3 regions of the Nonomuraea sp. NPDC049309 genome follow, and region 2 is predicted to be linked to each of the others. Evidence: riboswitches for the same ligand, from Rfam matches in the RefSeq annotation. Region 2 holds a riboswitch; each other region holds the start of a gene.
What was found. A riboswitch is a leader RNA that binds a small molecule or an ion and turns the genes downstream of it on or off. The one in region 2 is predicted to bind cyclic di-AMP.

Region 1: it holds a riboswitch for cyclic di-AMP, as region 2 does, so the genes downstream of both, ACGFIM_RS33410 (hypothetical protein) here and ACGFIM_RS30215 (glycoside hydrolase family 25 protein) in region 2, are expected to answer to the same signal.
Region 3: it holds a riboswitch for cyclic di-AMP, as region 2 does, so the genes downstream of both, ACGFIM_RS16585 (CHAP domain-containing protein) here and ACGFIM_RS30215 (glycoside hydrolase family 25 protein) in region 2, are expected to answer to the same signal.

Annotation. Positions count from the first base shown of each region.
Region 1 is NZ_JBICSH010000006.1:376,470-386,729, forward strand. Features, by position in the region: gene ACGFIM_RS33395 (PadR family transcriptional regulator) at 98-592, opposite strand; gene ACGFIM_RS33400 (MDR family MFS transporter) at 649-2,118, shown strand; gene ACGFIM_RS33405 (DUF5302 domain-containing protein) at 2,156-2,368, shown strand; cyclic di-AMP (ydaO/yuaA leader) riboswitch at 2,538-2,679, shown strand; gene ACGFIM_RS33410 (hypothetical protein) at 2,873-3,472, shown strand; gene ACGFIM_RS33415 (alpha/beta fold hydrolase) at 3,947-4,792, shown strand; gene ACGFIM_RS33420 (winged helix-turn-helix transcriptional regulator) at 5,293-5,661, opposite strand; gene ACGFIM_RS33425 (NAD(P)-dependent oxidoreductase) at 5,716-6,333, shown strand; gene ACGFIM_RS33430 (DUF4032 domain-containing protein) at 6,450-7,886, opposite strand; gene ACGFIM_RS33435 (DUF885 domain-containing protein) at 7,909-9,477, shown strand; gene ACGFIM_RS33440 (class II aldolase/adducin family protein) at 9,667-10,260, opposite strand, start outside.
Region 2 is NZ_JBICSH010000005.1:382,748-393,007, reverse strand. Features, by position in the region: gene ACGFIM_RS30220 (SDR family oxidoreductase) at 60-812, shown strand; gene ACGFIM_RS30215 (glycoside hydrolase family 25 protein) at 1,063-1,803, opposite strand; cyclic di-AMP (ydaO/yuaA leader) riboswitch at 1,816-1,960, opposite strand; gene ACGFIM_RS30210 (malate:quinone oxidoreductase) at 2,149-3,369, opposite strand; gene ACGFIM_RS30205 (hypothetical protein) at 3,536-3,838, shown strand; gene ACGFIM_RS30200 (NAD-dependent epimerase/dehydratase family protein) at 4,019-4,903, shown strand; gene ACGFIM_RS30195 (NAD(P)/FAD-dependent oxidoreductase) at 4,918-6,099, opposite strand; gene sigJ (RNA polymerase sigma factor SigJ) at 6,170-7,048, opposite strand; gene ACGFIM_RS30185 (ABC-F family ATP-binding cassette domain-containing protein) at 7,552-9,171, shown strand; gene ACGFIM_RS30180 (cupin domain-containing protein) at 9,253-9,684, opposite strand; gene ACGFIM_RS30175 (hypothetical protein) at 9,882-10,260, opposite strand, start outside.
Region 3 is NZ_JBICSH010000002.1:564,108-574,367, reverse strand. Features, by position in the region: gene ACGFIM_RS16620 (F510_1955 family glycosylhydrolase) at 1-623, opposite strand, end outside; gene ACGFIM_RS16615 (VanW family protein) at 1,148-2,809, opposite strand; gene ACGFIM_RS16610 (GNAT family N-acetyltransferase) at 3,389-4,513, shown strand; gene ACGFIM_RS16605 (DegT/DnrJ/EryC1/StrS family aminotransferase) at 4,517-5,677, shown strand; gene ACGFIM_RS16600 (BlaI/MecI/CopY family transcriptional regulator) at 5,740-6,069, shown strand; gene ACGFIM_RS16595 (M56 family metallopeptidase) at 6,170-7,123, opposite strand; gene ACGFIM_RS16590 (BlaI/MecI/CopY family transcriptional regulator) at 7,120-7,494, opposite strand; cyclic di-AMP (ydaO/yuaA leader) riboswitch at 8,400-8,544, shown strand; gene ACGFIM_RS16585 (CHAP domain-containing protein) at 8,557-9,228, shown strand; gene ACGFIM_RS16580 (class I SAM-dependent methyltransferase) at 9,404-10,018, shown strand; gene ACGFIM_RS16575 (hypothetical protein) at 10,230-10,260, shown strand, end outside.

The DNA of each region.
Region 1 (10,260 bases), on a different contig from region 2:
GGCGCCGCCCCCGCGGAAGCGCGACCCACGCGGTGATGAGCGGCGGGCGCGGCGCGGTCATCGCGGCCCGGCGGAACCGGGTGCGGCGCGGCCTGGATCAGGCTTCCCTGAGCTCGGCGAGGGTGTCGTCGGCCCACTGGAGGCCGGCGCGGGCCAGGGTGAGGCCGAAAGCGTGGGCGTGGCGGCCGAACCGGCCGGGCCGCAGGGCCTCCAGCTTCTCCAGCTGTGCCTGGTAGCGGGCCCTGATGCGCTCGACGACGGCGATCGCTTGATCGCGCTCCATCACGTGGAGGAGGAACGCCTGGAGCGCGATCTCGCTGCGTGCGGGCAGCACGGGGTGGTGCTCTTCCATCCACGTGCGCAGCTCGCGCTCGCCTTCGGGGGTGATCGCGTAGATCTTGCGCCCTCTCGCGCCCTCCGCCTCGACGGTCACGAGCCCGTCGGCGGCCATCTTCACCAGCTCGGGATAGATCTGCGTGTGCCCGGCCTGCCAGACGTGGTTGAGCGAGCCGTCGAACGTCTTGGCCAGGTCGTAGCCGCTGGCGGGGCCGACGGTCGAGAGTAGTCCGAGCAGCGCGATCCGTAGGGACATGGCCCTCAGGATATCGAAGGCTTGACATGTAAAGACTTACATATCACTCTTCACATGTGAGCAATGACAAGAAGGGTGACGGCATCCTCCTGTTCGCCGTTCTCGGCGGCATGTTCCTGGCGATGCTGGACCAGACGATCGTGGGCACGGCGCTGCCGCGCATCGTGGCCGAGCTGGGCGGCGGCACGCTCTACACCTGGGCGGTGACCGCGTACCTGCTGACCTCCACGGTCACCGTGCCGCTGTACGGCAGGCTGTCGGACCAGCACGGCAGGAAGCCGCTGCTGCTGATCGGCATGGTGGTGTTCCTGATCGGGTCGGCCCTGTCGGGCGCCGCGCAGGACATGACGCAGCTCATCGCCTTCCGCGCGCTCCAGGGGCTCGGCGCGGGCGCGCTGATGCCGCTGTCGATCGCGCTGGTGATGGAGATGTTCCCGCCGGCGTCGGGCGGCGCCCGCGTGCAGGGGGCGATCGGCGGCGTGATGGGGCTGACGTACCTGGCGGGGCCGTTCCTCGGCGGGCTGTTCACCGACCAGGCGACCTGGCGCTGGGCCTTCTACGTGAACGTGCCGATCGGGATCGTGCTGGTGGCGATCATCGTGCTGCGGCTGCCGCGCCGCCCCGGCACCGGCGGCGGGCGTCCCGACTACGCCGGCATCGCGGTGTTCACCGTGGCCGTCACCGCGTTGCTGCTGGGCCTGACCGAGAAGGGGCTGGACGGCCACACCTGGACCGACGCCCCCGTGGCCGGGCCGATCCTGCTGGCACTGGCGCTGCTGGCCGTCTTCGTGGCGGTCGAGCGGCGGGTGGCGAGCCCCATCATGCCGGTGGAGCTGTTCGCGAACCGCTCGTACACGCTGGTCAATCTCGTCTCGTTCGTGACGGCCTTCTGCATGTACGCGGGCGTGGTCTTCCTGCCCCGCTACTTCCAGCAGGCGCTGGGCGCCAGCGCCACCGCCTCGGGCCTGCGGATCTATCCGCTGACGCTGGGCATGGTCGCGGGCAGCGTGCTCATGGGCGCGCTGATGGCCAGGACCGGCCGGTACAAGCCGTGGCTGCTGATCTCGCCGGTCCTGCTGGGCGCGGGCGCGCTGCTCTGCCTCAACCTCTCCGTGAACAGCGGGGGTCTGGCGGTCGCGCTGTGGATGCTGCCCCTCGGGCTCGGCATGGGGCCGATGCTGTCCGGGCTGACGGTGGCCGCGCAGCAGTCGGTGGAGCCGCGGCACCTCGGCACCGCCTCGGCCAACCTCACCTTCTTCCGGCAGATCGGCGGTTCGGTGGCGCTGGCGGTGGGCGGCACGCTCTACGCGGGGGAGTTCGCGGCGAACGTGCCCGTGGTGGGCGAGGCCGCCGCGCACGCCTCGGCCGCCGCGCTGGTGGTGCCGGCGCTCGGGGTGGCGGGCGCGCTGATCGCCCTGGTGGCGGTGTCCGCGCTGCCGGACCGGCGGCTCACCCGTCCGGGATCGCCGCCCGCAGGGCGCGAGGACGCGCGGGCGGGCTCGGTGGAGGCCGGTTTCGCGTCATGAACGGCACCGTGCGAAGCTGTTCGGTATCCCCGACACCATGGAGGTCCTCATGGCGGATGCACCGGAGCCGGAAGTCAGCGAGACTCCCGAGGACGCGATGAAGCGCAAGTTCCGCGAGGCGCTCGAACGCAAGCGCAATCAGCAGGCGGGCTCAGGCGCGGGTGGCAGGGGCTTCGATCCATCGAAGATTCACGGGACGCACGGTCCGGCCGCCAGCAAGAGATCGTTCAGGCGTAAGAGCGGCGGCTGATCAAGCGAAATCCCCAGGGGCACGGCATGCCGTGCCCCTTTCGCATTTTCATTCCCGCCTAAGGTAGATCTTTTGTCCGATTCATGGTGAAACGTTTGCGGGTGTCCAGTCCCGTCGTTAGAGTGTTCGCCATTACCAGCCGGTGACCTAGTCCTTACCCAAGACGGACGACCGGCTGGCGCCGAATCCCGAACCTTTCGGGAACCGGGGAACCACCCTCCCCTTGGGGTGAATCCGGCCCCCGTGGCCGGTAGGGCAACTCCACCGCCCGAACCCGTCAGCTAACCCGGTAGGCGTGATGGAGAGGATTGCGTATCACATGTGTCACCAGCGTGTCGTACCCCCGGACCGCTTCGTGCTGACGGCCGCCTGCTGAGCGGCCCCCTTCCCCAGGCTCGTTATTTGCGTCGCGCGTAGCGCGCGGATGCTCTGCTCCGCCGTGCCCATTTCCCCCTCAGCGCCGGCGTAACTCCCCCTGTCCCCTCGTGAAGGGTTTGCTGCTTCATGTCTGCCTGTTTCGGCCTGCGTTCCCTCGCCTCGCTGACCACCTGCTGCGCGGTCGGCATGACCATCGCCGGCACGGCGGCCCACGCCGACACCGTTGACGAGAAGATCCTGCTCAAGGGCTCGACCACGGCCTCCTACTTCTGGGACGACGCCTCCGGCCGAGCCGGTGACACCGGGCTGCCGGCCAGCGGCAAGCCCATGCAGAAGGGTCTCGCGGCCAGCCCGAGCTGGCCGCTGATGACCGAGGGATACGTGGTCTACAAGGGCAAGAAGGCGCCGTTCTTCGTCGGTGACCGCGGTCCCGGCGAGCCCTCCAACCGCGGCATCATGCTCGACCTCGACGCCAAGACGTTCGCCGAGCTGACCGGCGGCACGTTCAACCCGAACACGCTGCACGTCGACGGCATCGGCGGCCAGGGCCACATCGAGGTCCAGTACGTCATCACCAAGTGGGGCCCAGGGCCCGGCAAGAAGAACTACCCGGTGCCGTTCTCGACCGGCGCCTGGTCCAGGCGAGACAGGAACCCCGCGCCCCCGCCCGCGCAGGACGAGCAGTCCCAGCAGGCCGGCGGCCGCTCGGTGCCCGCCGCCCGCTGACCCGGCGCCTACGCCGTCCGCTGACGCGCCGTCCCCGTCCCCGTGCGGCGTCGCGGACGTGCGCCATCGCCGCGCCGGTGCGCCCTTCCCCCTCCGCGTGCCGGCGCGGCGATTCTCTCCCCGCCCCAGGCGCGGGCCCCGCTCCATGCGCGGGCCCCGCTCCATGCGCGGGCCCCGCTCCATGCGCGAGTCCCGCTCCATGCGCGGGTCCGTCATGGCGGCACGCCGCCACGTGGCGCGCTGTCGAGTGGTCCGTAGTCGCGCGGTGTGCTGTCGTGTGGTGCGTTTCTTGGTCGTTGCACACCACGCCAGGAGGTCCTCACCCATTTCAAGATCCTCGACGGCGAGTCGCAAATCCCGTATCGCTGTCACCAACGTCTGTGGCCGGTATACCTAGGGGGCGCGTTTCGCGGACTCGTAGCGGCGTACAAATGCCGCTTTACGGGCGCCGACCAGAATGACATTCTGGTCGGCGTGACGACCCGTGTAGCCGCAAACGGCATAGAGATCGCCTACGACAGCTTCGGCTCACCCACAGGGCGGCCGCTCCTCCTGATCATGGGGCTCGGCGCCCAGCTCATCCAGTGGGACGAAGGGCTCTGCCGGCTCCTCGCGGAGCAGGGACACCACGTCGTACGGTTCGACAACCGCGACGTCGGCCTGTCCACGCACTTCCACGACGCGGGCGCGCCCCGGCCGGGGGAGCCCGCGCCGTACCTGCTGGAGGACATGGCCGACGACACCGCCGCGCTCATGGACGCCATCGGCTGGCCATCCGCGCACGTCGTGGGCGCCTCGATGGGCGGCATGATCGCCCAGACGCTGGCGATCAGGCACCCCGAGCGCGTGCTCACGCTGACCTCGATCATGTCCACACCCGGACCCGACGTCGCCCCGCCCACCCCCGAGGCGCTCAAGGCGCTGCTCACCCCGCCGCCGAAGGACCGCGCCGGGGTGATCGACCAGTCGGTGGTGACCTGGTCGACGATCGGCTCGCCGGGCTACGAGATGGACGAGGAGGCCATCAGGACGCGGGCCGGGCTGGCCTACGACCGCTGCTTCGACCCCGCGGGCACGGCCCGGCAGTTCGCGGCGATCAGGGCGTCGGGCGACCGGACGGAGGCGCTGGCGAACGTCCGCGTCCCCACGCTGGTGATCCACGGCGAGGCCGACCCGCTGGTCCCCGTGGCCGGCGGCCGCGCCACGGCGGAGGCGGTGCCGGGGGCACGGCTGGTGACGTACCCGGGGATGGGGCACGACCTGCCGAAGGCGCTCTGGCCCGACATCGTCTCCGAGATCACCAAACTGACCTCGGCCTGACGCGCCGGCCGGCGGCCCCACCCCTGCGCCACGGACCGCCGGCCACCCCCGCCCGCCCATCGACTATCCCGCCCGTCATCCGCCCCAGCTCCGCCGGCCGCCTCCGCCTCCGCCGGCCGCTGTCCGTGCCCCGCTGGTGGTGTCCGCGCTCCGTTGTCCGCTGGGTGCGTCCCGTCGGCCGCTCTCTGCGCCCTGGTGGCTGTTATCCGCGCTCCGTCGGCCGCTCCCCGCCCCCGCGGGCCGGCTCCATGCCAGCCCGCGGCGCTTCTTGAAACCGCGGCGCTCGCCTTTGAAACCTGCGGTGCTCGCCCCTTGAAAGCCGCCCGCATCGGGCGCGCGCATCGGCGTGGTGCCGTCCCCTGCCGTCGGTGAGGCGTCCGCCGGTGCGCGACCCGCTGTCATGCGCCATGCACGTCATGCGCCATGCACGTCATGCGGCGTGCACGTCATGCGGCGTGCACTCGACCGGCTTGCCCGCAACCGGCACGCTCCGGCCGGGATCACGTGCCGGTGCGCGACGCGTACTTCTCGCGGCAGCGCATGATCTCGTTGACGTTGCGCTCCGCCCAATCCGCCACCACCGAGATCGGCCCATGGAGCGAGCGCCCCAGGTCGGTCAGCGTGTACTCCACGCGCGGCGGCACCTCCGCGAACACCTGGCGGGTCAGCAGCCCGTCCTGCTCCATCGCCCGCAACGTCTGGGTCAGCACCTTGGGCGTGACGCCGCCGATCCGCTCCCTGAGCTGTGTGAACCGCATCGGCCCCGAGAAGAGGCAGAGCAGCACCAAGGCCGACCACCTGTCGCCGATCCGGTCGAGGACCACCCTGGTCGGGCAGTTCGGGTCGAAGACGTCGCCTTTAGTATCCACAGGGTACTTATAACACGATGAAGTAACCAGTATCTGATGGATACTCTTGGTGGCATGAAGATCCTGGTCTTTGGCTCGACCGGCATGATCGGTCAGCGCATCGCCACCGAGCTCCGTAACCGTGGCCACGCCGTAACCGGTGTCAGCCGCCGCGGCGGCACCGCCGAGGGCGACATCAAGGGCGACATCCACGACGCCGCGAGCCTGGCTGCCGGCCACGACGCCGTGGTGACCGCCATCGCGCCGCCGCGCGACGGCACCGAGCCCGAGGGGCCGTTCCTGGAGGCCAACAAGGCGCTCATCGAAGGGCTGCGCACCGCGGGGGTGCGCAGGCTGATCGTCGTGGGCGGCGCCGGCAGCCTCCAGGTCGCGCCGGGTCAGGACCTGGTGGACACGCCCGGCTTCCCGGAGATCTACAAGAAGGAGGCGCTGGCCGGGCGCGCCCTGCTGCACCTCTACCGGGGGATCGACGACCTGGACTGGACGTTCGTCTCCCCGGCCGCGGAGATCGCTCCGGGGGAGCGCACCGGGAAGTTCAGAGTCGGCGGCGACACGCTGCTCAGCGACGATCAGGGCCGCAGCTTCATCAGCGCCGAGGACTACGCGGTCGCGGTGGCCGACGAGCTGGAGAAGAACGCGAACATCCGCAAGCGCATCAGCGTCGCCTACTGACCCCGTTCTCGCCCGTCCCCGCGCCTGCCGGTCGGGCAGCGCCGCGTGCTGCGCTCGCGCCGCCCGCAGGCGCGGGTTTCTCGTGTCGGTCGGCCGGGCGGTGGCGGAGTGCGCGGTTACTTGCCGGCCGATGTGTCGGGCGCTGCCGCCGCGTCCGGGGCGTCGGCGGTGCCCTGCACGCCGGTCGCGTCCGGGGCGTCGGTCGTGTCCTGTACGTGGGTCGCGTCCTGCACGTCGGCCGGGCCTTGCGGGGAGGCCGCGTCCCGCGTGTCACCCGCCCCCGCGGCGTCACCAGTCTTCGGGGCGTCGGCCGCAGCCGGCGTGTCGGTGGTGTCGGGCGCGGGGAGTGCTCCGGCGTCGTCCGGGAGCAGGGCCTGCTCGTCGGGTTTGTGTACGAGGACGTTCTCCACGTACGACTCCACCGCCTTGGCGAGTCCCACGTCCGCGCCTGCCTGCTCGGACAGGAACCACCGGTGGTCGAGGATCTCGTGGAAGATCTGTGCGGGCTCCAGTTTGCCGCGCAGCTCCACCGGGATGGCCTCGACCGTCGGCTGGAACACCTCGGCCAGCCACCGGTGCGCGACGATGGCCTCGTCCTCGTGGCGCAGCCCTTTGGCGACGCGGAAGCCGTCGAGGTCGTTGAGCAGCCGCCTGGCCTGGTTCTCCTCGACGTCGAGCCCGGTGAGCCTGAGCAGCCGCCGCTGGTGGTGCCCGGCGTCCACGACCTTGGGGCGGACGATGAGCCGTCCGGTGCCGACCTTGCGCCGCACCATCATCTCGGCGACGTCGAAGCCGAGCAGGTTGAGGCGCCGGATGCGCTGCTCGACGCGGTGCCAGTCGACCTCTTCGATGATCTCGCTCTCGTTGAGCTCGTTCCAGAGGCGGTGGTAGCGGGCGACGATGTCGTCGGCGGTCTCCATGGGGTCGATGGACGGGTGGAGCAGCCCGCCGGCCTCCAGGTCGAGCATCTCGCCGAAGATGTTCGTGTGGGCGGTGTCGATGTCGCCAAGCCGCTGCCCCTCGCTGATCATGGGGTGCATCTCGCCGGTCTCGGCGTCCACCAGATACGCGGCGAACGCGCCCGCGTCGCGCCGGAAGAGCGTGTTCGACAGCGAGCAGTCGCCCCAGTAGAAGCCGTTGAGGTGCAGCCGTACCAGCAGCACGACCAGCGCGTCGAGCAGGCGGGTGAGCGTGTCGGGGCGCAGGGTGCCCGACATGACGGCGCGGTAGGGCAGCGAGAACTGCAGGTGCCGGGTGATGAGCGCGGCGTCGAGGCCGTTCTCGCGGCCGGTGACGTACGCGACGGGCTCGACGGCGGGCGCGTCCAGCCGGGCGAGGTCCCACAGGAGCTGGTATTCGCGCTTGGCGTACCGCTCGCTGATCTCCTTGATGGCGTACACCTTGCCGGAGAGCCGCGCGAAGCGGACCACGTGCCGCGAGATGCCGCGCGGCAGATCGACCAGGTGGTGCTGCGGCCAGTCCTGCAGCGGAAGTTCCCAGGGGAGGCGGATCAGGTCAGGGTCACCTAGCGCGCCAGTGATCTGGAGGGGCATTTCCTCAGGATATTGTGCGTCGGTGGACGAGTTTCTCAAGTGGTACTTTTCCGACCGTCCGGTCATCGCCGCCATGCTGGGGGCCGATGGCTACGATCACACGCTCGGCGACTTCACCGCGGAGGCCTGGCAGAACCGCGAGCGCGAGCGGGTCCGCTGGCTGGAGCGGCTGTCGAAGGCCGAAGCGCCCACGCTGGACGACGCGATCGACAGAGATCTCGTCGTATCGCAGCTAAGAGGCGACATCGCCATGGCGTCCTGGCCGGTGTGGCGCCGCGACCCGAGCGTCTACCTCGGCTCGATCTTCACGGCCATGTACAACCCCTTCCAGAACCGGCTCAAGCCCGAGCCGGAGCTGGTGAGCGCCGCGATATCCCGTCTGGCCGAGGTGCCCGGCGTGCTGGCCGCCTGCCGCGCCAACCTGGATCCCGACCTGGCCGCCCCGCTGCTGGTCAAGCGCGGGCTCGGCCAGGCCCGTACGGGACGCAACTTCCTCACCCGCACCATCCCGTCGATGGTCGAGGACCCCGAGCTGCGCGCCAAGCTGGCCGAGGCGGCCGAGCCCGCCGCGCGGGCGTTCGACGACATCGTCACCTTCCTCGAGGGCTTCGAGTGCGGCGGCACCTGGCGGATGGGGGAGCGGCTCTACTCCCAGCTGCTGCGCGAGCGCGAGATGCTCGGCTACGGCGCCGCCGAGCTGCACGAGAAGGGCAAGGCCGCCTGGGCCGAGCTGGACGCCCGCATGCAGGAGGTGGCGGTCAAGGTCAACGGCTCGCGTGACTGGCGGGCCGCCATGGAAGTCATCATGGACGACCACGCGCCCACCCTCGACGACATGCGCGCCGAGTACGAGGCCGAGACGCACCGCGCAAGGGAGTTCGTCCGCCGGCACGACCTGGTCACCTTCGCCGAGGACGAGGAGTGCCTGGTGCTGCCGTCCGCCGAGTACAACCGCCCGGTGCTGGCCGTGGCGCACTACCTGGCCCCGCCGCCGCTCAGCGCCTCGCGCCGCGGCGTCTTCTTCGTCCCCTACACCCCGGACGACTTCACTCCCGAACAGGTACGCCAGCGCCTGCGCACCAACGCGCGGGCCCAGATGCCGTCGATCGCGGTGCACGAGGCCTACCCGGGCCACCACTGGCACCTGTCGTTCATCGCGGAGAACCCGCGCACGGTCAGGAAGGTCTTCAGGACGCCGTACTTCGTCGAGGGCTGGGCGCTGTACGTCGAGAAGCTGCTGCACGAGCACGGCTACTTCGACACTCCGGCCAAGGAACTCGCCCACCTCGACTTCCGGCTCTTCCGCGCCGCCCGGATCATCGTCGACACCGCGCTGCACTGCGAGGACATGTCGATCGAGGAGGCGGAGACGTTCATGTCGACCAAGGCGTCGCTGTCGCCGGGCACCGCGCAGGGCGAGGTCAACCGCTACTGCGCCTGGCCGACGCAGGCCCCCTCCTACCTGACGGGCGCCATCGAGATCGACCGCATCCGCGCGTCGTTCACCGGCGGGCTGAAGGAGTTCCACGACCGCATCGCGGGCGCCGGCGGCCTGCCGCTCGGCCTGGCCGAGAAGGTCGCGCTGGCGTAGCGCGCCTTGGTGCCGCCCGGGGCGGGCGCACGCGGCGCTCCGCCGGGCCTGCCCGCACGCGGTGCTCCGGCCGGGGCGGGCTCATGCCGGGCCCTGGTCGGACTCGCGCCGCCGGGCCGGGCCGGGCTCAAGGGCGGGGGACGTCCGGCGGGCCGGGCTCAAGCGCAGGGGAACTCCGGCGGGCCGGGCTCAAGCGCGGGGGAACTCCGGCGGGTTGAGCGTGCGCTCGACCACGGCGGCGAGCTGCGCGTCGGTGAGCACGGCGGGCGTGCCGATGCCGGCCGCGCGCACGTACACCTCGCACAGCCACTCCAGCACCCGGGTGGCCTCGAACGCCTCCTCCAGCGTCGCCCCGATGGTCACCCCGCCGTGGTTGGCCATCAGGGCGGCCCGCCTGCCCTCCAGAGCGGCGCGCACGTTCTCGGCCAGCTCGGGCGTGCCGTACGTGGCGTAGGGCGCCACCCTGACCACTCCGCCGAGCAGCAGCGTGTTGTAGTGCACGGGCGGCAGCTCGGTCATCGTCGTGGCCACGACCGTGCCGAAGACCGAGTGCGTGTGCACCACGGCCTGCGCGTCGGTGCTCTCGTAGACGGCGAGGTGCATGGGCGTCTCGCTGGACGGCCGCAGGTCGCCTTCGACGAGCCGGCCCGCCGTGTCCACGATCGGGCACATCTCGGGGGTCAGCTTGTCGAGCGCGACGCCCGAGGGGGTCACCGCGATGCGGTCGCCGTCGCGCACGCTGAGGTTGCCTGACGTGCCGATGACCAGGCCCAGCTCGACCGC
Region 2 (10,260 bases):
AGAGCTTAGCGGGGGATACGGAGGGGAGGGTGGCGTGGACCGTTCCGGGGAGGCGCGTCATGAGGGTCGTGGTGGTCGGCGGGACCGGCCTGATCGGATCGAAGCTGGTGGAGAGGCTGTCGCGGGACGGCCATGAGGCGGTGGCGGCCTCGCCGCGCACCGGGGTGAACACGCTCACCGGTGAGGGGCTGGCCGAGGCGCTGGAAGGGGCGGAGGCGGTGGTCGACGTGTCGAACGCGCCGTCGTTCGAACCGGCCGCCGTGCTCGGCTTCTTCGAAACCTCCACGGGCAACCTGCTCGCCGCCGAGTCGGAGGCCGGGGTCGGGCACCACGTCGCGCTGTCCATCGTCGGTACCGAACGCTCGCCGGACAACGGCTATTTCCGGGCCAAGGCCGCCCAGGAGCGGCTGATCGAGAAGTCGGGCGTCCCGTTCTCGCTGGTGCACGCGACGCAGTTCTTCGAGTTCGTGAAGGGGATCGCCGACGAGGCCGCCGATGGGGGAGTGGTGCGGATCGCGCCGGTGCTGTTCCAGCCGATCGCCGGGGACGACGTGGCGGCGGTGCTGCGCGAGGTCGTGGAGGGCCCGCCACTCAACGGCCGGATGGAGATCGCCGGGCCGGAGCGGGTCAGGATGGACGTGTTCGTCCGCGAGGCGCTTGCCGCTCTGGGCGACCCTCGTGAGGTGGTCACCGATCCCGGCGCTCGGTACTTCGGTGCCGCGCTCGCCGAGCACTCGCTCGTTCCGCTGGGTGAGGCACGGCTCGGCAAGATCCGGTACGGGGACTGGGTGGCCGCCGCGGCCGCTACGTGACGGCACCGCGTGCCGAGGCGACGTGAGGGCTTGTTCGCATGCGAAAGCCGCGTGACGGTCGGTGCTGTCATGCGACAGGACCGGCACGCGGCTTCATGTGCGGCCCCGGCGAGCCCCGAGGCCTGAAACGGCCGGATGAGGGGTCGCGCGCGGAGCGTTCAACGGGCCGGCCGGGGTTCCGCGTCAGGCGGACTGCGGCCGGCCGAAGGGCTGCGCGCCGGGCGTTCAACGGCCGGCCGGGGGCTCCGCGTCAGGCGGACCGGCGGCCGAGGGCGCGGAGCTGGTCGGGCGTCAGCGCGGAGACGTTCTGGTCGACCGGCGTGTCGGTGTACTGGTGGATCGTCCAGGTCTTCCAGTCGGCCGGCGGGGTGACCGCGCCCTTGGCCCGGCTGTAGTGGGCGACCCACAGCGGGTACTGCGACAGGCCGTGGCCGTAGGTGTTGGCGAAGTTCCAGCCGCTGTAGAAGAGCGGCTTGACGCCGGTCTGCTGCTCCACGTACGACAGCCACGCCTTGGCCCAGGCGTTGACCTCCGCGACGGACTTGCCGTCGGTGGTCTCCAGGTCCAGGACCAGCAGGTCGCCGGGCTTGGCGGGCTGGGCGTTCACGGTGGTGAGGAAGTGGTTGGCGTCGGCGATGGGGTCGTTGGCGGGGTGGCCGAAGTGGTACGCGCCGCGCACGATGCCCTTGTTGCCGAGTTCGCGCCAGTGCCTGGCGAAGGACGAGTCGACGAAGTCGGTGCCCTCCGTGGCCTTGATGATGCCGAACTGCGCGGAGCTGGAGCTCCAGTCGTACAGCGCCTCGTAGTGGGAGAGGTCGAGGCCGTAGGTCAGGGAGCGGGCCTGCTGCTGGGAGGTGTGCTGCGCGGCCTCGTGCGGGGCGCCGTGGTCGGCGACGGAGGCGTGGGCGGTGCCGGTGACGGCGGTGACGGCGAGCACGGCTCCGCCGAGCGCCAGTCCGAGGCGCTTGCGGTTGTCGGCAAGCTTGGGCATGCGGGTGTTGACTCCTTGCTTCCATGCCGCCTACCGGGTTAGCTGACGGGTTCGGGACTGGAAGTGCCCTACGGACGCGGGCCTGGCCAGGCGTCCGATTCACCCCGGAAAGGTGGGTCCCCGGTTCCGCATGAGGCGGATTCGGCGGCCGCACGCCGGCTGAAGGCGTACGGTCCGGTCAAAGGTGCGAGGCACGCCGCAGACGTGCCTCGACCCGCAAAAGTACATAATTCGCAAAAGGGTCGGCAAGTACCCTAAAGGGATTGCCTTCGCACTACGCGGGTTACTCCTCCGTAAGCCTTATGTCAGAGCGGTTTCCGGTCAAAGTAAAGTTTTCCGGCCTGCTCACTCCAGGCCCAGCGTCCTGGCCGTCTCCCGCGCCGGCTCGGGCCGCTCGGACGGCGCGGTCCCGTACGCCGGAACGAGCTCCCGCAACGCCGGCCGCCAGCCGGGCAGCCGTCCGGGGAAGGCGCGTTCGATCACGTCCAGCATGATCGCCACGGACGCCGAGGCGCCCGGGGACGCGCCCAGCAGCGCGGCGAGCCCGCCGTACGCCGACGTCACCACCTCGGTGCCGAAACCGGCGATGGATCCGCGCCCGTTCACCGGCTTGACCACCTGCACCCGCTGGCCCGCGGTGATCGGCTCCCAGTCGCCCGCCCGCGCCCGCGGGACGAACCTGCGCAGCGCCCGCAGCCGGTCGCGGCCGGTCTGCGCGAGCTGCCCCACGAGGTAGCGCAGCATGGCGCGCTCGGCGCGGGCGGCGCCGAGCAGCGTGGGCAGGTTGCCGGGGGTGATGGAGCCCGGCAGGTCGGTGAGCCGGCCGCGCTTGAGGAAGCGGGGCGAGAACGCGGCGAACGGGCCGAACATCAGGTACGTGCGCCCGCCCACGACCCGCGTGTCGAGATGCGGCACCGAGAGGGACGGCGCGCCCGGCTCGGCGTGGCTGTAGACCTTGGCGTGGTGGGCGGCCACCAGCTCGGGCCGGTCCGTACGCAGGAACCGCCCGCTGATCGGGAATCCGCCGTACGCCCGCGTCTCGGCCACCCCCGCGCTTTGCAGCAGCGGCAGCGTGCCGCCGCCCGCCCCGAGGAACACGAACGACCCGTGCACCCCGTAGTCGCGCCGGCCCGCCAGGTCGCGCACCCGCAGCCGCCACGACCTGCGGTCACGAGACAGCGAGCGCACCTCGTGCCCGGTCCGCACCTCGACGCCGTCGCGTTCGAGCGCGGCGAACAGCCGCCTGGTCAGCACGCCGTAGTCGACGTCGGTGCCGCCGCGCGAGCGGCACAGCGCCACCTCCTCGTCCGCGGGGCGGCCTTCGAACATCAGCGGCAGCAGCTCCGCCATGGCGTCGCGGTCGCGTACCAGCTCAAGGCCCTCGAAGAGCGGGTGCCCGCGCAGTGCCGCGTGGCGCAGGCGCAGGCGCTCGACCCCGGCCGCGCCCCGCGCGAACGAGTAGTGCGGCACGCGGCGCAGCAGCACGCCGAGCGTGGCGCTCATGGCGCCACCGCCGACCAGCACCACGTCGTAGCCCTCGGCGACCACCGCGACCCGGCTCCCCACAACTCGTATGACAGGTTCGCTCCTTGTATAACATCCTGCGCGCGCGGCCCGGGATCCTCGCTAGCGTGGATCGAGCAGGTCTCCGCCAGGTCGAGGAGGTGATCACGGTGCACCCGGTCTGTTGACGGCCCCATCCCGGGGCGTCACGGAGCCGAAAGGTGACCGTATGAGCAAGACCGACAAGACCCGGCCCTGGTGGGTGAAGATGGCCGACGCGCCGATGGTGTACTGCCGGCCCGTTCACGACCACCGTGACGGCGCCTGCACGCTGCCCGGCCGGATCGACCGGGAGAGCGCCTCGCTCTCCCGGCGTCTGAGCGGCTGCTACTGGCAGGCGACCGGCACGTTCCTATTCGGGGAGGGCCGGCTCAACGGGGGTCGCGAGTGGGCACTCTACCGTCGCGAGACGCGCCGCCGCGAGCGCCGCCAGGCCCGCCGCGAGCTGCGCCGTCGCCGCGACGACGACTGACCGAACCTCTGGGGGTCCGGCCTGATGGCCGGGCCCCTTTTTCCATGCGCGAAAACGGATAGCTCGTCGATTCGGATGACTCATCCGTTTTTCTGGTACGGTCGAAGCAGAGGCCGGAAGGGCGCACGCCCGCCTCCGGCCTCGCGATGCCTCCTCACCCCTGAAGGGAAGCGAACGACCATGCGCATCTTCGTCACCGGCGCCAGCGGCTACTTCGGCGGCGCGCTCACCGAGCACCTCATCGCCGCCGGTCACACCGTCGAAGCCCTCGCCCGTTCAGACCGCGCCCGCGACCGCGTCTCCGAGCTGGGCGCCACCCCCGTCGCCGGCAGCCTGTCGGACACCGGCGTCCTCCACGAGGCCGCCGCCCGCAGCGACGCCGTCGTGCACGCCGCCGTCGACTACGGTGACCGGGACATGCAGAACGTCGAGCAGCCCGCGCTCGACGCGCTCCTGTCCGGCCTCCCCGACGGCCGCCCCTTCGTCTACACCAGCACCGGCCTGGTCTACCCCGACACCAAGGGCAGGCCGGTCACCGAGGACGAGGAGGTCACCGAGCAGACCGCCAGGCAGCCGCACAAGTACCTCGGCGAGCGCCGCGTGCTCGCCGCGGCGAACCTCGCCACCACCGTCGTCAGAGCCGGCATGATCTACGGCCGCGGCGGCACCACCCTGCTCCAGCTCATGATCGGCCAGGCCCGCCAGCAGGGCGTCGTCACGTACGTCGGCGACGGCGCCAACACCTGGTCCACCGTCCACGTGGACGACCTCGCCGCCCTGTACGCCGCCGTCATCACCAGGGAGGAGGGCGGCGGCATCGTCAACGCCGCCAACCGCACCGGCACCGCCATCCGCGACATGGCCGAGGCGGTCGCCACCCTCACCGGGGCGCGCGCCGTCTCGCTGCCCCTCGACGAGGCCATGAAGGCCTTCGGCCCCATGGCGCTCGCGCTCACCAGCTCCACGCCCCTCGACCCGTCGCGGGCCGAGCGGCTCTACGACTGGAAGCCGTCCGGCCCGTCCGTGATCGACGAGATCCTCCACGGCAGCTACGCCGCGGCGTAAGGCGTGCGGCCCGATCAACGGGTGGCCGTCGCGCCGGTACGGCGGGCCTCCACCCGGCCGCCCTCGGCGGCGTCCCGGCGCGCCGGGCCCTTCACCCACATGTAGGTGCCCGGACGGCGGCGCTCCATCTTCAGCGACGCGACCGTGAACCGGCAGATCTGCTCCTTCACCCACGCCGCGGTACGCCCGCTCAGGATCCGCTCCTTCGGCGTGTCGTCACCGTGGACGAACTGGACGAGCCCGTCCCGCCGGCCCAGGCTGACGCACTGCAGCAGGTAGCGGAACCGGAACGGCTCGGCGGGCCGTCCCGCGGCCCGCGCGTTGATCACATCGGCGGCGTGCGCGGCGATCGGCATGCCCGCGGCGCACGACATCCGGTGGGTGCCGCCCGGCAACCGCACGGCGGCCGCGTCGCCCACGGCGTACACGTCGGGGTGCGACACCGACCGCAGCGTCTCGTCCACCACGATCCGGCCATGATCGTCCACGGCCAGCCCGGCCTCGGCGGCCAGTTCATGCACCCTGAACGACCCCGCCCACACCACGACGTCCGCCGCGATCAGGCCCTGGTCCGTACGCACCCCGTCACGTCCCACGCTCTCCACGTGCGTGCCCTCGCGCATGCGCACACCGAGCCTGGTCAGCGTACGGGCCAGGTGGCGACGGCCCTTCTCCGACAGGCCCGCGCCCGCCACGCCGCCGGTGACCAGCGCCACCCGCCACGCCGGGTACGACTCGGCGAGCTCGGCGGCCATCTCCACACCCGTCAGCCCACCGCCGACCACCACCAGCTCACCGCTGCCGCCGTGCAGCCTCGCCCGCAGCTCGCCCGCCTGCTCGGCGGTGTAGGCGTGCTCGGCCACCCCGGGAGTGCCGGTGTCGGTGCGGCTGCCCAGCGCGTACACGAGCGTGTCGTAGGCGAACTCCCGCCCGTCCTCGGTGCGCACCCGCCTGCCGTCCGGGTCGATGGCGTTCACCCGGCCGCGCACGGTCGTGATGCCGGTGCCCTTCGTCAGCTCCTTCAGCGGCACCGTCACCTCGGGACGGCCCGCGGCCAGCTCGTGCAGCCGGATCCGCTGCGTGAAGTGCTCGTCCGCGCTGATGAGGGTGATGCGGTGCTTCCTGTCGATCCGCAGCGCCGTCGTCAGGCCCGCATAGCCCGCGCCGATGATGACGATGTTCCGTGTGGCGTCCATGTCGTGTCTCCTTGTGCGAACTTCTGCGACGGAGACGAGACAGCGCCGGGAAATGTGATGGTGATCCGCGTCACACCGTGGCGAGCTTGGCCGGATTGCGCACCACGTCGATCTCCGTGACCCGCCCGTCCTCGGCGACGGAGAACGCCGCCACCGTGTCCGCCGTGCCGTCCGCGGCCCGCACCACGACCCCGAGCCCGCCGTTCACCTCGGCGAACTCCACCGTCATGCCCTCCAGCCAGCGGCTCACCAGGCCGTGCACCAGCCTGGCCACCCGGTCCGCGCCCGCCACCGGCTGCAGCGCAGACGACACCGCGCCGCCGCCGTCCGAACGCCACACCACGTCCGGATCGAGCGCCGCGACCAGGCCCGACAGGTCGCCGTTCAGCGCCGCCGCGGTGAACGCCTCCACCGCCTTGCGATGCGTCGAACGGTCGGTCGTACGCCGGGGACCGTGCGCGCGCACCCTCGCCCTCGCCCGCGACGCCAGCCGCCGCACCGCCTCCTCACTGCGGCCCAGCACGTCCGCGATCTCCCCGAACGGCACCGCGAACGCATCGTGCAGCACGAACGCCACCCGCTCCGCCGCCGTCAGCCGCTCGAGCACCGCCAGCATCGCCATGCTGACCGAGTCGTCCATGGCCGCCCTGTCCTCCGGGCCGGGCTCCTTCACGACCGGCTCCGGCAGCCACGGCCCGACGTACGCCTCCCGCCGGACCCGCGCGGAGGTGAGAACGTCGTAGCAGATGCGGCTCACCGTCGTGGTGAGGTAGGCGCGCACGTCCCTGACCTGCGCGACGTCGGCGTGCCGCCACCGCAGCCAGGCCTCCTGCACCGCGTCGTCGGCGTCCGCCTTCGTCCCCGTGATCCGGTACGCCACGCCCCACAGGTGATCGCGGTGCTCCTCGAACTCCGCCGGCCGCCCGCCCGCACCCGCCCCGCTCCTCATGCGCCCCATTATCCGATCCCCACCCTGCGGTGGGACCGTCGATCACCGGCAGGCGGCCGGCCGGCGACCGCGTCCACCGCCCTGCCGGCCGCCGTCACCCTGCTGGTGCCCGCGGTGTGGCGCATCCGCGACGCCTGACCGGCCGTGGGGTTCGCGGGGGTGGCGAGGGGCGCGGTGGCCGTCCTGCGTGAAGACGATCGCCGTGGGGCTACCGGCGCGACGCGAAAAGGTGTCGATGCGGCTTGCGATGGCTGCTATGGTGTGACGCGTTCTCGTGCCGGATGTGCCCCGGCCGGGCACGTTCCGCGACTCGACTCGACTCGACGAGGAGACCAGACATGGCAGGTGACGACGACATCTCCGGGTGATACCGGAGGTCCCGGCCCCGGGCGGGCGCGTGCTGAGCGCCGCCGCGTGTGGCCGTGAGTTCGTCGTTCCCTCAGTCCGTGTCGTCATGGCGGGCGGCTTGCCATGCGCCCGCGTTCCCGTACGAGGTCTTCCAGATGTCCGACGTGTCCATCGTCTGCTCCCACCTGTCCTTCTCCTGGCCCGACGACACCCCGGTCTTCGCCGACCTGTCCTTCAGCGTGGGCGGCGGCCGTACCGGGCTGGTCGCGCCCAACGGCGCGGGCAAGAGCACGCTGCTCAAGCTGATCGCCGGCGAGCTGCGCCCGCGCGGCGGTTCGATCACGGTGGAGGGCGAGCTCGGCTACCTGCCGCAGACCCTGCCGCTCACCGGAGACCTGACGGTGGCCGAGGTGCTCGGCATCGCGCCCGTGATCGCCGCGCTGGACGCCATCGAGGCGGGCGACACGGCCGAGGAGCATTTCACCACCATCGGCAACGACTGGGACATCGAGGAGCGCACTCGCGCCCAGCTCGACCGGCTCGGTCTCGGCGGTCTCGCGTTCGACCGCCGGCTGGAGACGCTGAGCGGCGGGCAGATCGTCTCGCTCGGCCTGGCCGCGCAGCTGCTCAGACGGCCGGACGTGCTGCTGCTCGACGAGCCGACCAACAACCTCGACCGCGCCGCCCGCCGCCGCCTCTACGACGTGCTCGGCGACTGGACCGGCTGCCTGCTGCTGGTCAGCCACGACCGCGAGCTGCTCGACCGCATGGACCGCATCGCCGAGCTGGACCGGGGCGAGATCCGGTTCTATGGCGGCGGCTTCACCGCGTACGAGGAGGCGGTGCGCACCGAGCAGGAGGCCGCCGAACGCAGCGTGCGCAACGCCGAGCAGGAGCTCAAGCGCGAGAAGCGGGAGATGCAGCAGGCCCGCGAGCGCGCCGAGCGGCGGGCGGGAAACGCCGCGCGCAACCTGAAGAGCGCCGGTCTGGCGCGCATCGTCGCGGGCGGGCTGAAGCGCAGCGCACAGGAGTCGGCCGGGCGGGCGGGCCAGATGCACGCCTCCCGCGTCGGCGACGCGAAGGCCAAACTCGACGAGGCCGAGCGGGCACTGCGCGACGACCAGCGGATCGTCATCGAGCTGCCGGACACCCGCGTGCCGGCCGGGCGCACGGTGTTCGAGGGCCGCGGGCTGCTCGTGCGGGACCTGTTCGCGCAGCCGGGCATCGATTTGTCGGTACGCGGCCCGGAACGCATCGCGCTCACCGGCCCGAACGGCGCCGGGAAGTCCACCCTGCTCCGCATGATCAGCGGCGACCTGGCGCCCGGCGCGGGCACGACCCGGCGGGCAGAAGGGCGCGTCGCGTACCTGTCGCAGCGGCTCGACCTGCTCGACCCCGGCCGTACGGTGGCCGAGAACCTGGCCGCGTCCGCCCCCGGCATGGCCGCGGCGGACCGGATGAACCTGCTGGCCCGCTTCCTGTTCCGGGGTCAGAGCGCGCACCGGCAGGCCGGCGTGCTGTCGGGCGGCGAGCTGCTGCGCGCCACGCTGGCCTGCGTGCTGTGCGCGGAGCCGGCTCCGCAGCTCCTGCTGCTCGACGAGCCCACCAACAACCTCGACCTGGTCAGCGTGAGACAGCTGGAGAGCGCGCTCGGCGCGTACGAAGGGGCGTTCATCGTGGTGAGCCACGACGAGCGGTTCCTCGCGGAGATCAAGGTGGAGCGGTGGCTCGAGCTGTCGGACGGCCGGCTGCTGGAGACCGCCGCCCCCGCCTGACGGCCGGCCTCTGGAGCCGGCCGGCCCCGTCCGGAGGCTCCGCACGGCACTCATGACCCGCAGGCCTCCGGCCCGGAGGCCTCAGGGGCGTGGGGCGCGGCGGTCGCGGCGGGCCTCCAGCTCCTCCGCGCTCACCGGGATGAGCATCGGCTGCCCGCGCACCCCGAACATCGTCACCACGAACGTGGTCTCTTCGTCGGCGAGGTTGTTGGCGTCCTGATAGTGGATGACGTCGCCGCCCGGCTCCCAGAACGCCTCCCCGGCCATGATGACGCGTTCCTGCTCGCCTTCCAGCTCGAAGAGCATCTCGCCCTTGATGAGGTAGCCGAAGGCGGGCCCGGTGTGCCGATGCGGCGGGTTGCCTGCGCTGCCCGGCGGCAGGGTGACGAGTATCGTCATCGCCTCCGCGCCGTCCGGCACCGGAGGCGCGGGCACCGACGCGACGAGGTCGATCGCCGGCGGCGGGGTGGTGGCGTTCGGGTTGTCGAGGTGGTGGACGTGCTCGGCTTTCATGGTGTCCCCGTTCCTGACCAGCGCGAAGGCGGGGGGATCGGTCCCCTGCCCTGCGTGCGGCCCTGCTCGTGTCCGGTCGGCGGGGTTCACCCTGCCCGCCCCGCCGCGCGGCTACCGGACGGCGGGTTCAAGGCTTGGTGACGATCGGCCCGTGACCGGGCGGGCACGTACGTCATGGCGCGCCCGCCCGCGCGGGCTCACGGGATCTTGTACTCCTGCGCCTTGCCGCAGTAGCTGATGCCGAACGGGGTGTTGCTGAAGCGGCAGACCTGCACCACGACCCGGTCGATGGTGCGCAGCTTCGCCGGGTCGGAGAGCGAGAAGGCGAACTTCACCGTCTCGTCGTCCGCCTCGTACGTCTCGGTGTCGACCAGCTCGTCCCCGTAGTAGCCGTTGAACGTGGCCGTGGAGTGCATGTCGTCGGGGTTGCACACGCTCGGCTTCGCCTCGTCGAGCAGCGCGCCCTCGATGTCGATCCGCGGCGCGATGACCGGGCCGTCGTAGCGCTGGATGGTGCCTTCCGTGGATCCGCGCAGGCAGGAGTCGCCCGAGTCCGCGGCGAACGGCACCGCCTCG
Region 3 (10,260 bases), on a different contig from region 2:
TCGATCTGGCCGAGCGGGGGTGCGTCTTTTACCGGCTCGAAGTCCATGCCGCCATTCCCGCTCACCTGCACGCCACTGGTCGTGGCCGCATAGACGCGCTCCGGCTGCGCGGCATTGGCGGCGAAGTCGATGACCTCTTCAGGAGCACCCTGCCGCCAGGTCGCGCCGCCGTCGACGCTGGCCCGAACGCGACTGGTCTGGCTGTCATAGGCATACAACGTGGCCCCTGCCGGTTGCAGGGCGTGGAAGTCGGAGATCCCGAGCTCGGAGACGGTCTCCCACGTCTCCCCAGCATCAGTGGTACGAATCAGGCCAAGATTGGGCGGGGAGTCGGTATCGGCTTCGCCGGGGTGACCGCTGGCGAGGAAGGTCTTGGGGCCGACCACTGTGAATCCCATGTGGTCTTGGACGCGCCCTGCCACGCGCTCGGCGGTGTGCGCGGACGTGACCTTGAACAGACCGTAGTGCCCGGCAAGATAGACGGCGCCGTCGGCCGGATCCACACCAAGGCCATGGATGTGCCCGATGCCTGGATCGTCGGCCTGGGCAGGCTCCCCGGACTGCCCGCACGACGCCAATGCCATGACCACGATTGCCGAAACGACAGCACGAATCCCTCGCATGACGCGGAGTCTACTAGGGATGTTCGTAGGCCATGGACGAGGAAGGAATGAGCGCAGCGGCGACGCTCTGGCCCTCGATGGACTGGAGTGGCTAGCCCGACCGCTCACCCATCGGGATGGTGGTCTCTGTACACAGGTGCCCATTTCTGTTCAGGATGAAGAGGACTGCCCCGCAGGCCCATCCCAGGCCGAGAAGCGCCCACCAGTGCAGACTGGGCAGGCTGAGCGACCGAGCGGCGTCGAGGGCGCCGCCAATGGCCACGTTTCCCATCGCGAGTCCTAGCCCGGAGATGGTGTTATAGCAGCCGTAATAGGTTTCGACCAGTGATCGCCGCCGAGCTTCAGGACCGCGGCCATCTCGAACGGGTAGAGAACCATCGTGCCCAGCGTCAGCAGGGCCGCGGTCAGTGGCGAAGGTTGTGAACATCATGGGCAGCGCACTTCGCGTGGGGCTGTTTCGATGAGTACTGACGGTCACAGAAGTAGCCCTGCTCACCCTAAATACATGCGTATTACTTAATCAATCAATCCTTGCACGTAAGGCGCGGTTCAGCATCGTAGACCGTGTGGAAGCGCTGCTTTCGGATCACCTTTCCGTCCTGCTTGAAGATGCGCCACACGTCGATCGTGAATCCCTCGGCGCCTTCCATGGGGATGCACTCGGGTCCTGAGTCGGTGATGCTGCGGACGGGCTTGATGTCGTAGCGCCCTGAGCTCTGCGATTCGATGTCATAGCGCTTGGTGCTCCAGAACTGCACGGTGATAGAGGTATCGGTGTAGGACGTCTTGATGAGCACTCCGTACGGCGAGTCGTTACGCCAGCGGAAGTCCGGTTGAGGGTACGAGACCGTCGATTCGCGGCCGGCCGGGTAGCGGGAGATGTAGTACTGGTGGGGCATGTGCTGGACGTCCTGGAAGCCCCCGAAGAAGACGGCGTTGAACATCGTGGTGGCGAACTGGGACACCCCGCCGCCGACGTCGTTGACGAAGCGGTTGTTGAGGATCATCGGCGCCTCGACGAAGCCCCGCGCTTTGTCCCTTTTGCCGACCACGCCGTTCAGGGAGAATGTCTCGCCTGGCTGCACGACATAGCCGTCGACGATGTCGGCGATGCGGTGAATGTTGGTCACACGGGGGGCGCAGCACGGGTATCGGGTGGTGTACGAGCTCACCTTCTCGCTGACACCCAGCTTCTTGGCCTCTGTCGTGGTCACCCGGGGCTGCAGGACCGTGGCGGGCAGCTCGACGCGGCGGTTGCCCGCCGCCAGGGCTTGGGAGATGGCCGGCCCGAGCGCCTTCACATCGACGCCGCGGCCCGGCTTGGAAGGGATGACCTGCGGTCTGCCATCGACGATTTTGAAGGAGGCGTCTCTTGGCGGGATGCTCACCAGTGCCTTGGCCAAGGCCGGAGCGACCTCGGAAGCTCTGAAGGACGGGCGGAGGCTGCCTCTGCCATCGGAGACGAAGCGGAGACCGGCCGCCAGTTGCTCCCTGGACACGGTGGCTTCCTTACTGCCGCTCCGAACAGTGAGGGGAGATGCGACCGCCGTACGCGCGGTCGTCGCGGCGACCCGCCGGACCTCCGCCGCGGTGAGCGCGGGAGGCATGACCTTGACCTGCAGTTCGACGGTGGGGCGGCCGTCCGCGAAGGCCGTTCGCACAGCTTCCGTCGCTCCGCTGACGTCCAGAGCGCGTCCGTTCTTGGGAAGTACGCCTCGCGGCTGCAGGCCCTCGTAGCGGACCGTGCCCTCCACCGGCTTGGTGGCCACGCTCTTGGCCAGACCGGCGAGTCCGGTGGCGAGCCGCTGCTCGTTCACGGTGACCTCGGGCCGGATGTGCCGACTACCGAACAACGAGCGAACGACGCCCGCCGGAGTGGCGGCGTCCTCCATGGCGGCCTCGACCGTCGCGTGGGTGTCGAAGCCGAGACCCAACGCGGCGGGCGTGACCTGCTTCCGCTTACTCGCCGCGATCAACGTCATAGGCCGATGGAGTCGCCCGCTGAGCTCGGCTTCTAGGCGGGAACGGGCCGCCCCTGGCGACAGGCCACCGATGTCCACGCCGTCCACCTGCGTGCTCGGCGGGACTTTCCCGGCCAGCACGATGGCGGGCACGGCATAGGCCAGCAGCGCGACGAGAGCGACAGCCGCCGGGATGAGCATGCGCCGCGAGCGCACGACTCCCACGGCACCACGAGACCGGAGACGACGATCAGGCCGCTTCGCGCTCACGACACAGCCGGACGGAAAACGATGGTGAGGGCCTCGACGCGGGTGAGCAGCGGCGCATCTCTGACGATGGCGAAGCTCGTACCGCCGTTCATACTGGCCTGGGGGCCGCCCGGGATGGTGGCGTAGAGGCGGTCCCGCTCGGCGGCGTTCGCAGCCAGGTCGATGGCATCCTCCTTGCCGTCGGCTGTCCAGGTCTGGCCGTCGTTCTCACTTCCCGTGGCCGGTGGCCATAGACGTAGAGCCTGCCATCTGCGAGCTGTCGCGTGGAAGTCTACTAGTCCATATAGTAAGCGAGCTTCCCATGTCTCGCTCGACGGTGGACCGAGGCATGCCTCCAATAGGTGATCCCAGGATTGGCTAGCGGGCGAGGATGTCCCTGGCTGGGCGCTGATGTAGCGGGGAGCCGGCAACTTCGGGAAATGTCGTAGCGGTGGTCCCTCGGGTTCATGGGCGGCCAACGTCGCATCGTGATAGAAAATCAACTATGGAAGATAGTAGACATGGCTCTGTTGGTGGGAGGATCCCAAGCCGCTCATGAAGATCACTGTTGTTCATCCAGGCAATCTGGGGCCTTCTGAGCTGCGCAGGTGGCGTGCTCTGCTGCGTTCCGGACGCGAGCTGATCAACCCGTTCCTGTGCCCGGAGTTCACTCTCGCGGTCGGGCGGCTCCGGCGTGACGTGCGGGTCGCGATCATCGAGGAAGCCGGAGATGTCGTTGGGTTCTTTCCCTTCGAACGACACGCGCTCGGCATCGGCAAGCCGGTGGGCGCCGGGCTCACCGACGCTCAGGGTGCGATCTTGTCTCCGGGCCTGGAACTCGATTCGTCGTGGCTTCTCAAAAAGTGTGGGCTGAGTGTGTGGGAGTTCGACCACCTGATCGGCGATCAGTTTCCCGCGCACCAGGCCAGTCGCCACCCGTCCCCGTTCATGGACTTGCGCGGCGGATACGAGGCCTACGTGAATGTGATCAAGCTCCAGTCCGGCAAGACCTACAAGTCAACGATGTACAAGGAGCGCAAGCTGGGCCGGGACGTCGGCGAACTGCGCCACAGGTACGGCGTCACCGACCGGGCCGCGCTGCGCACTTTGATGGGTTGGAAGAGTGAGCAGTACCGCCGGACCGGGCGGACGGACAGGTTCGCGTGGCCGTGGATCGTCCAGCTGGTGGAGGACCTCCTACACGTGGACAGACCTGCCTTCGCAGGGGTGCTGGACATGATCTACGCCGGGGACCGGCCGGTCGCCGGGCATTTCGGCCTGCGCAGTGACACGGTACTGGCTGGGTGGTTTCCTTCCTACGATCCGGAATTCGCCCGTTACTCGCCCGGGCTCATTCACCATCTGTCGATGGCGCGCGAGGCGCCCAAGCAGGGGATCCAAGTGGTCGACATGGGCCGCGGCGACAAGGAGTACAAGGACAAGCTGAAGACGGGGGAGTTCGAGGTCGCCGAGGGGCGTCTGGCCCGGCGCACGCCGGCAGCCGGGCTGCACTGGCTCGTTCGCACGCCCGTTCGCGCCGCACGCAACACCGTGCTCGCTCAACCCAGACTGCGCGAACCCGCCGATCGGCTCCTCAAAACCTACGGCAGAGTGCGCACCTCGATGCTCCGCACCGCCCACGACGACCGATCCGCATCGGTTACAGAGACCTCGAGGTGATCGGTGTTCGCGCGTCTGGAGGCAGAGCTGAGGTCCCGGCTCGGGCGGGAATGCCTGTATGTACCCTCGAACAGATTCGGCCTTTTCATCGCCCTGCGCCGCTGGATGAAGCCCGGCCAGCGGCTGTTGATGTCGCCGATATCGGCTGACGAGATCCTGTTCCTGGTCCTGGCCGCGGGTTTGCGGCCGGTCATCGCGCCAGTATCCACGCGCAGCGGCAACATCGACGCTGCGGCGGTGACGGATCTCCGCTTCGACGGGGTGATGACCACCAACTTGTTCGGCCTGCCGGATGATGTCGTCGCGCTGGCCGACCTCTGTGCAGAGCGCGGAATCCCGCTCATAGAGGACGCAGCCCATGCACTGCAGACCACCGTCGGCGGGGTGCCGGTGGGCGCGTACGGCACGGCAGGGGTGTTCAGCCTGTCCAAGCACGCGGGGGCGGCTCAGGGAGGAGTGATCGCCGTGACCTCACCGGATGACCGCGCTTTCCTGGAGGAACTGCGCGAGCGGTGGCTCGGTCGACGATACGCGGCCGCCGAACTCGCCGGCCTGCTGAAGGCGGTGGCACGCAATGCCGTGGCCGGGACCGGGCTCGCCCGGCCGGCGTGGTGGCTGGCCGAAGCCCTGGGGCTGAACGAGCGGCGCGATGGATTCAGAATCCCGCTGCGCCGTAATGTGCTCGCCTCTCGCCTGGCCGGGGTGCCGTATTCGGGGATGGTGGTCCTGGACCCCTGGATCCGCGCCGACAACCACAACTACCGCATGAGACAGGGCGGCCTCTCCGAACGGTACGCCTTACGGCGGTTGAGGGTGGCCGAGACCCAGCGGAAGCAGCGTCTGCGCGGTGTGCGCCGCCTGGCCGAACTCAAGACTGCGGCACCGGTCGTGCACGATCATCTCGATCAGCCGCTGTTCCGCGTGCCCCTCCTGGTCCGGGACCGTGACGGTGCTGCCGAGAGGCTACGCCGTCTGGGGATCATCACCGGACACATCTACGACCCGCCGTTCGACGACTACGCGCCCGGTCTGACCGAGCCGTCGCCGACGCCCGAAGTCGCTCGATGGTGGGCCAGGCACGTGCTGCCCGTGGACCCCTTGCTGGTCGATCGGGCGTGGCCGATCCTGGCCTCCCTGCCGTCTGCTCTAGAGCCAGTGCGATGAGCATCTCCCACACAAGGACTGGATCACATAACGGCGCACTGTTTCATGGAGAGGACGGTCTCGTGAGTCGATTCAGTGGCGTGGAAGAGGCGGTCCTCAATCGTCTGTGGGAGTGGGGCCGCCCGGCCGATGCCCAGGAGCTGCTGGAGACTGTGCGCCGCGACAGTTCCGCTACCCGTGCCGTCCTCAACCAGGCGCTCGACACCCTTCATCGCGCAGGGCTGCTGGACCGGGAGCGTGTTGACGGCAGGGACGTGTTCTCGCCGACTGTCAGCCAGGTAGCGCTGAAGGACTTGCTCATGTCCCAGGTACTGGGTACGGCTCGAAGTCCCGTGGGATATGCGGTGACATGCGTGAAGCACATCGCCCCGACAGAATCCGTGCCACCTTGAAACAGCGCATTCGTAGTGTCGGCGCGCGGGCGTCCGTATCTCGTGGTGCTGAGAGCCGGACTTACGGGGACAAGGATTGTGGCGCGGGCCAGCCCCTCCGTCAGAGGAGGAAGAGATTGTGGCAGTGGTGTGCCACGAGGGCGGTCACTCCGGGAATGAGGGCAACGGCCGCGGGGCCGGCCAGCAGCACTCCAACGGCGATCATGCCGGCGAGTTTTTCGCGCTGGCACAAGGGGACGGCCGGATGGAGCATCCGGCGGATCCGGGCCAGTGCCGTATCCCCACCGGCGCCGAGCGTGAAAGCGGGTGTTCGACCAGTGGCAAGGCTCACCAGAGCGGCGGCGATGTGCAGGCGCGGGTGATGACGGGCCGCCACATCGTCCGCGCGCAGTTCGACCAGGCGGGCTACCTCGGTATTGGCCTTGACGAACAGCGGTAGGACAGGGAAGGCACGCTTCAGGCCCTCGGCCAAGGCCAAGACGAGGTGGTGCCTTCCACGCAGGTGAGCCCGCTCGTGGGCGAGGACGGCGGCCACGTATTCAGGGGTCAGAGACCTCAGCGCGGCCGTCGTGATCACCGTCTCGCCTTGGCGGCCGGGCAGGCAGTAGACCAGCGGTTCGTCGTACTCGAGCACGATCGCGTCCAGTTCACTGTCGCGGCGGCCCAGGAGGCGCAGCATCTCGGCGTGCCGTCTACGTTCTCGGGACGCGGCCAACAGCACAGCCCCCACGCCGGAAGCTGCCCAGGCCACGATGAGACCCCCCGCGGCGAGGGCAAGCCAGCCTCCGAGGGACATCGTCGCAGGATCGAATCCGCTGTGGAGCATGGCGAAACAGGCCTCGATGACGCTGGCCAGCCCATGCCCGATTGTGTCGGCAGGCACTGCGGTGGCCACGGCCGCCAGAATCGAGGACGCGATTGCGGATCCGCAGGCGGCCAACCACAGACAGATCGCGAGCTGGGGTGCACGATCCGACCACGACGCACGGATCAAGAGCTGGGGCAGCAGCGTCGTCGACACTGCCGCATACACCGTGAGGATGGCAGCGATCATGAGCGAGGGGTTCGCGGCGAGAACACCTGGAGCGCTGTCTCCAACGCCTTCGACTCTTCGGGATTGAGTCGCTCGAGAAAGTGCACCAACGTAGCGGCCTGGTTGCCGCTCCGGGCCAACGTCTCACGCATCTGCTGGGCTGTGTAGGCCTCTTTGGTGATGACGGGCTCGTATATGTAGGCCTTGCCCTGCGGATGCCGCTTCAGCAGGCCCTTCTTGAACAGCTTGTCCATGACGGTCATCACGGTCGTGTAAGCGATCTCCCGGTCACGGCGGAGATCCTCCAGCACGTCCCGGACTGACGTGGGCCGACGGTAGGACCACAAGCGATCCATGATCGCGGATTCCAGGTCGCCCAAAGCACGCGCCACGCGCCCGCCCTCCTAGCCATGACTTCCTTGATGTTACCTGAGATCGTAGTCCTCCTGGATCGTGGAGAGGCTTGTGACGGGGTCTGTTACCTGCGCAAGCATCCATAATGCCACGCTTGCGTGTCACCCTTCTTGCGGATAAATACTACGTTAATTAGTAAAGTCTCTTTGGCAAAGCCGGCGGCGGTTCAGTTCGTGCCTTTTGGGCACGACATTCAGTTTCGGCTGAGCCGGGTCAAGGAAGCCGCCCAGGAGCGGCCGGGAGTGTCCCAAGTCGAGATTCCCGGGCGTCGCCCACGGCAGCGGCGTCTTCGACGCCGCGCCCTTGATCGGCGAGTCCGTTGTCGGCTTCCTCTCGACCATGAGCTGGGTTGAGGTGCACGTCCATGGGATGTGCCGCCTGTGGACGTAGTGCCCGAACAAGATCAATAAGTCCTACGGTCACAAACATGCTCTGATGCCTCGCGGATGGAGAGCTTCCTTGACGGCACCCAGGCTCCAGGTGAGGGAGCGCCGGAGATGGGAGGGCAGGCTGTCATGGTCTCCACCACGGCGTCGTGCATGTTCTCGGCGCTGCTGTCGATCGGTAAGCGGGGGAGTATCACGTAGCGCGGGGTGGCGGGCACGCATGCACTCATTGGTTTCTTCAGGGGAGAACAGCGGCCGGTGGGGCCCTCGTCAGCCGATGGGCTCATTTGGGAAGAAGGTAAAGAATCGAGGCAAAAACCCCGGCCTGGTAAGGGTTTGCGGTGACCTGCGCAGCTAACGCTCGAACCGCACTTGCACTGCACCATACAAACTACTTACCTTAGTAGGCCTGAGGCGCACGGCTAGGGCCCCGTACAGGGGTGTGCGTCCGAGATAGCCGAGACCGTGTCCTACCTGCACCCCATCATGTCCGCAGGTAGGCGCGGCCGCCGAATCCGCCAAGAGTGCGGAACCGGGGACCCATGTTCCTTGGGGTGAATCGGATCGCCCGCAGGGCTTTCCGTAGGGCACTTCCACGCCCGAACCCGTCAGCTAACCCGGTAGGCGGCATGGAAGCAAGGAGCTTACCCCAGCATGACCAAGACCGTAATTCTTCGTGCCCTCACGCCTGCGAACAGTCTGCGACTCGTCATGGGAGCAACCGTGGCCGCCGGAGCGCTGCTGACGGGAATGCCGGCCTTCGCCGCCGACCACGAGAGCGACCGCAGCGAAGGCGTTCAGTCCTCCACCCAGCAGCGGCCTGGGCAGGTGACGGCCGACGCAGTCCTCCAAATCGCGGAATCTCAGGTGGGCGTGACCGAGAACGCGGCGGGCGGCGGAACGCCGTTCCACGAGTGGTACATGTCCTCCCAGCGCGCTCAGGAGACCGTGGCCCGCGACGGTGGAAACGTCCGGGCTTACGCGAACGCCCCATGGTGCGCCATGTTCGTCTCCTGGGTCGGTGAGAAAGCCGGCGCCCGCCTCACCGTCGGCTGGGACGCCTACACCGTCACCTGGGCCAAGTGGTTCCAGGACAACGGGCGTTGGGGCACCAAGCCCAAGCCTGGCGCAGTCGTCTACTTCTCCTGGGACGGCAAGACCGTCAACAGCATCGACCACATGGGCCTGGTCAAGCAGGACAATCGGAACGGGACGATCACCACCATCGAAGGCAACACCGGCAACGGCAAGGTGGAAGAACGGATTCGGCCCAAGTCCGACGTCGTCGGCTACGGCTACCCGGAGTACCGGGACGTGCAAGTCTGATCGCCGGGGCGGGGCCACCAAGGCCCCGCCCTTATCGTCGGCACCGCGGTGCTTTGTTTCCTTCTGGCGGCCTTCCCCTTCCGAGAGAGGCTCGCTCGCCACGCGGTTGGACCCGTGGGTTTAGCAGTGTGAGCTGGGGGACAACGAGATCGCTGGAGGAAGGGCATAGCCGACCATGCTGATGAACCGCATCGAGACTCTCCTGGTGAACAACTCAGCTCGGCGTGCCCTGCAGCGCTTCTACGAGACCCCACTGCTCATCAAGCTCGGCGGCCGGACGCCGGGAGCTCATGTCGCGGAGATCGGCTGCGGTAGTGGGTACGGCACCAAACTCATTCTTGACCAGTTCGGCGCCGCCTCCGTCGATGCCGTCGACTTGGATCCTGCGATGGTGCGTCGTGCGCGCGCCCGGCTTTCCCGCTACACCGGCCGCGTCCGGTTGGCCCAAGGCGATGCCAATGACCTTCGCGGGACGTTCGGCACCGCTGACTCCAGCTACGACGCGGTGTTCGACTTCGGCATCATTCATCACATCCCCGACTGGCGGGCGACTCTCACCGAGATCGCTCGCGTACTGAAGCCCGGCGGACGCCTGTTCTTCGAGGAGGTCACCGCAGCCGCTCTGGCGCGTCCCTCATATCAGCGTCTGCTCGACCACCCCAAGGAAGACCGATTCACCGCAGGAGAGTTTCTGGCTGAATGCGTCCGCCACCATTTGGATGTGGACGACCGCTGGGTCACCCGCATCGGCGGCGATTTTGTGATCGGCGTCGCACTGTGCCAGAAGTAGGCCTCCTGCCAACCGCGGGCGCCCGTCCTGACGATGGCGGAGAGGAGCCGCGCGCCATCCAGCACAGGGTGCACAAAGCTCTGGCATTCCCCTTTCGGGGCTTACGCGTCCCCTGCAGCGAGCGCAGTACTATCGGTCTTAGTCGCGTGGATCACAAGTGATCCTCACGCCTCGGTCGTGAGGGCATGAGAGACAGCTGAGAGGAGGGGCAATGGGCAGACAAGCCCGACGATTGCGCCTTC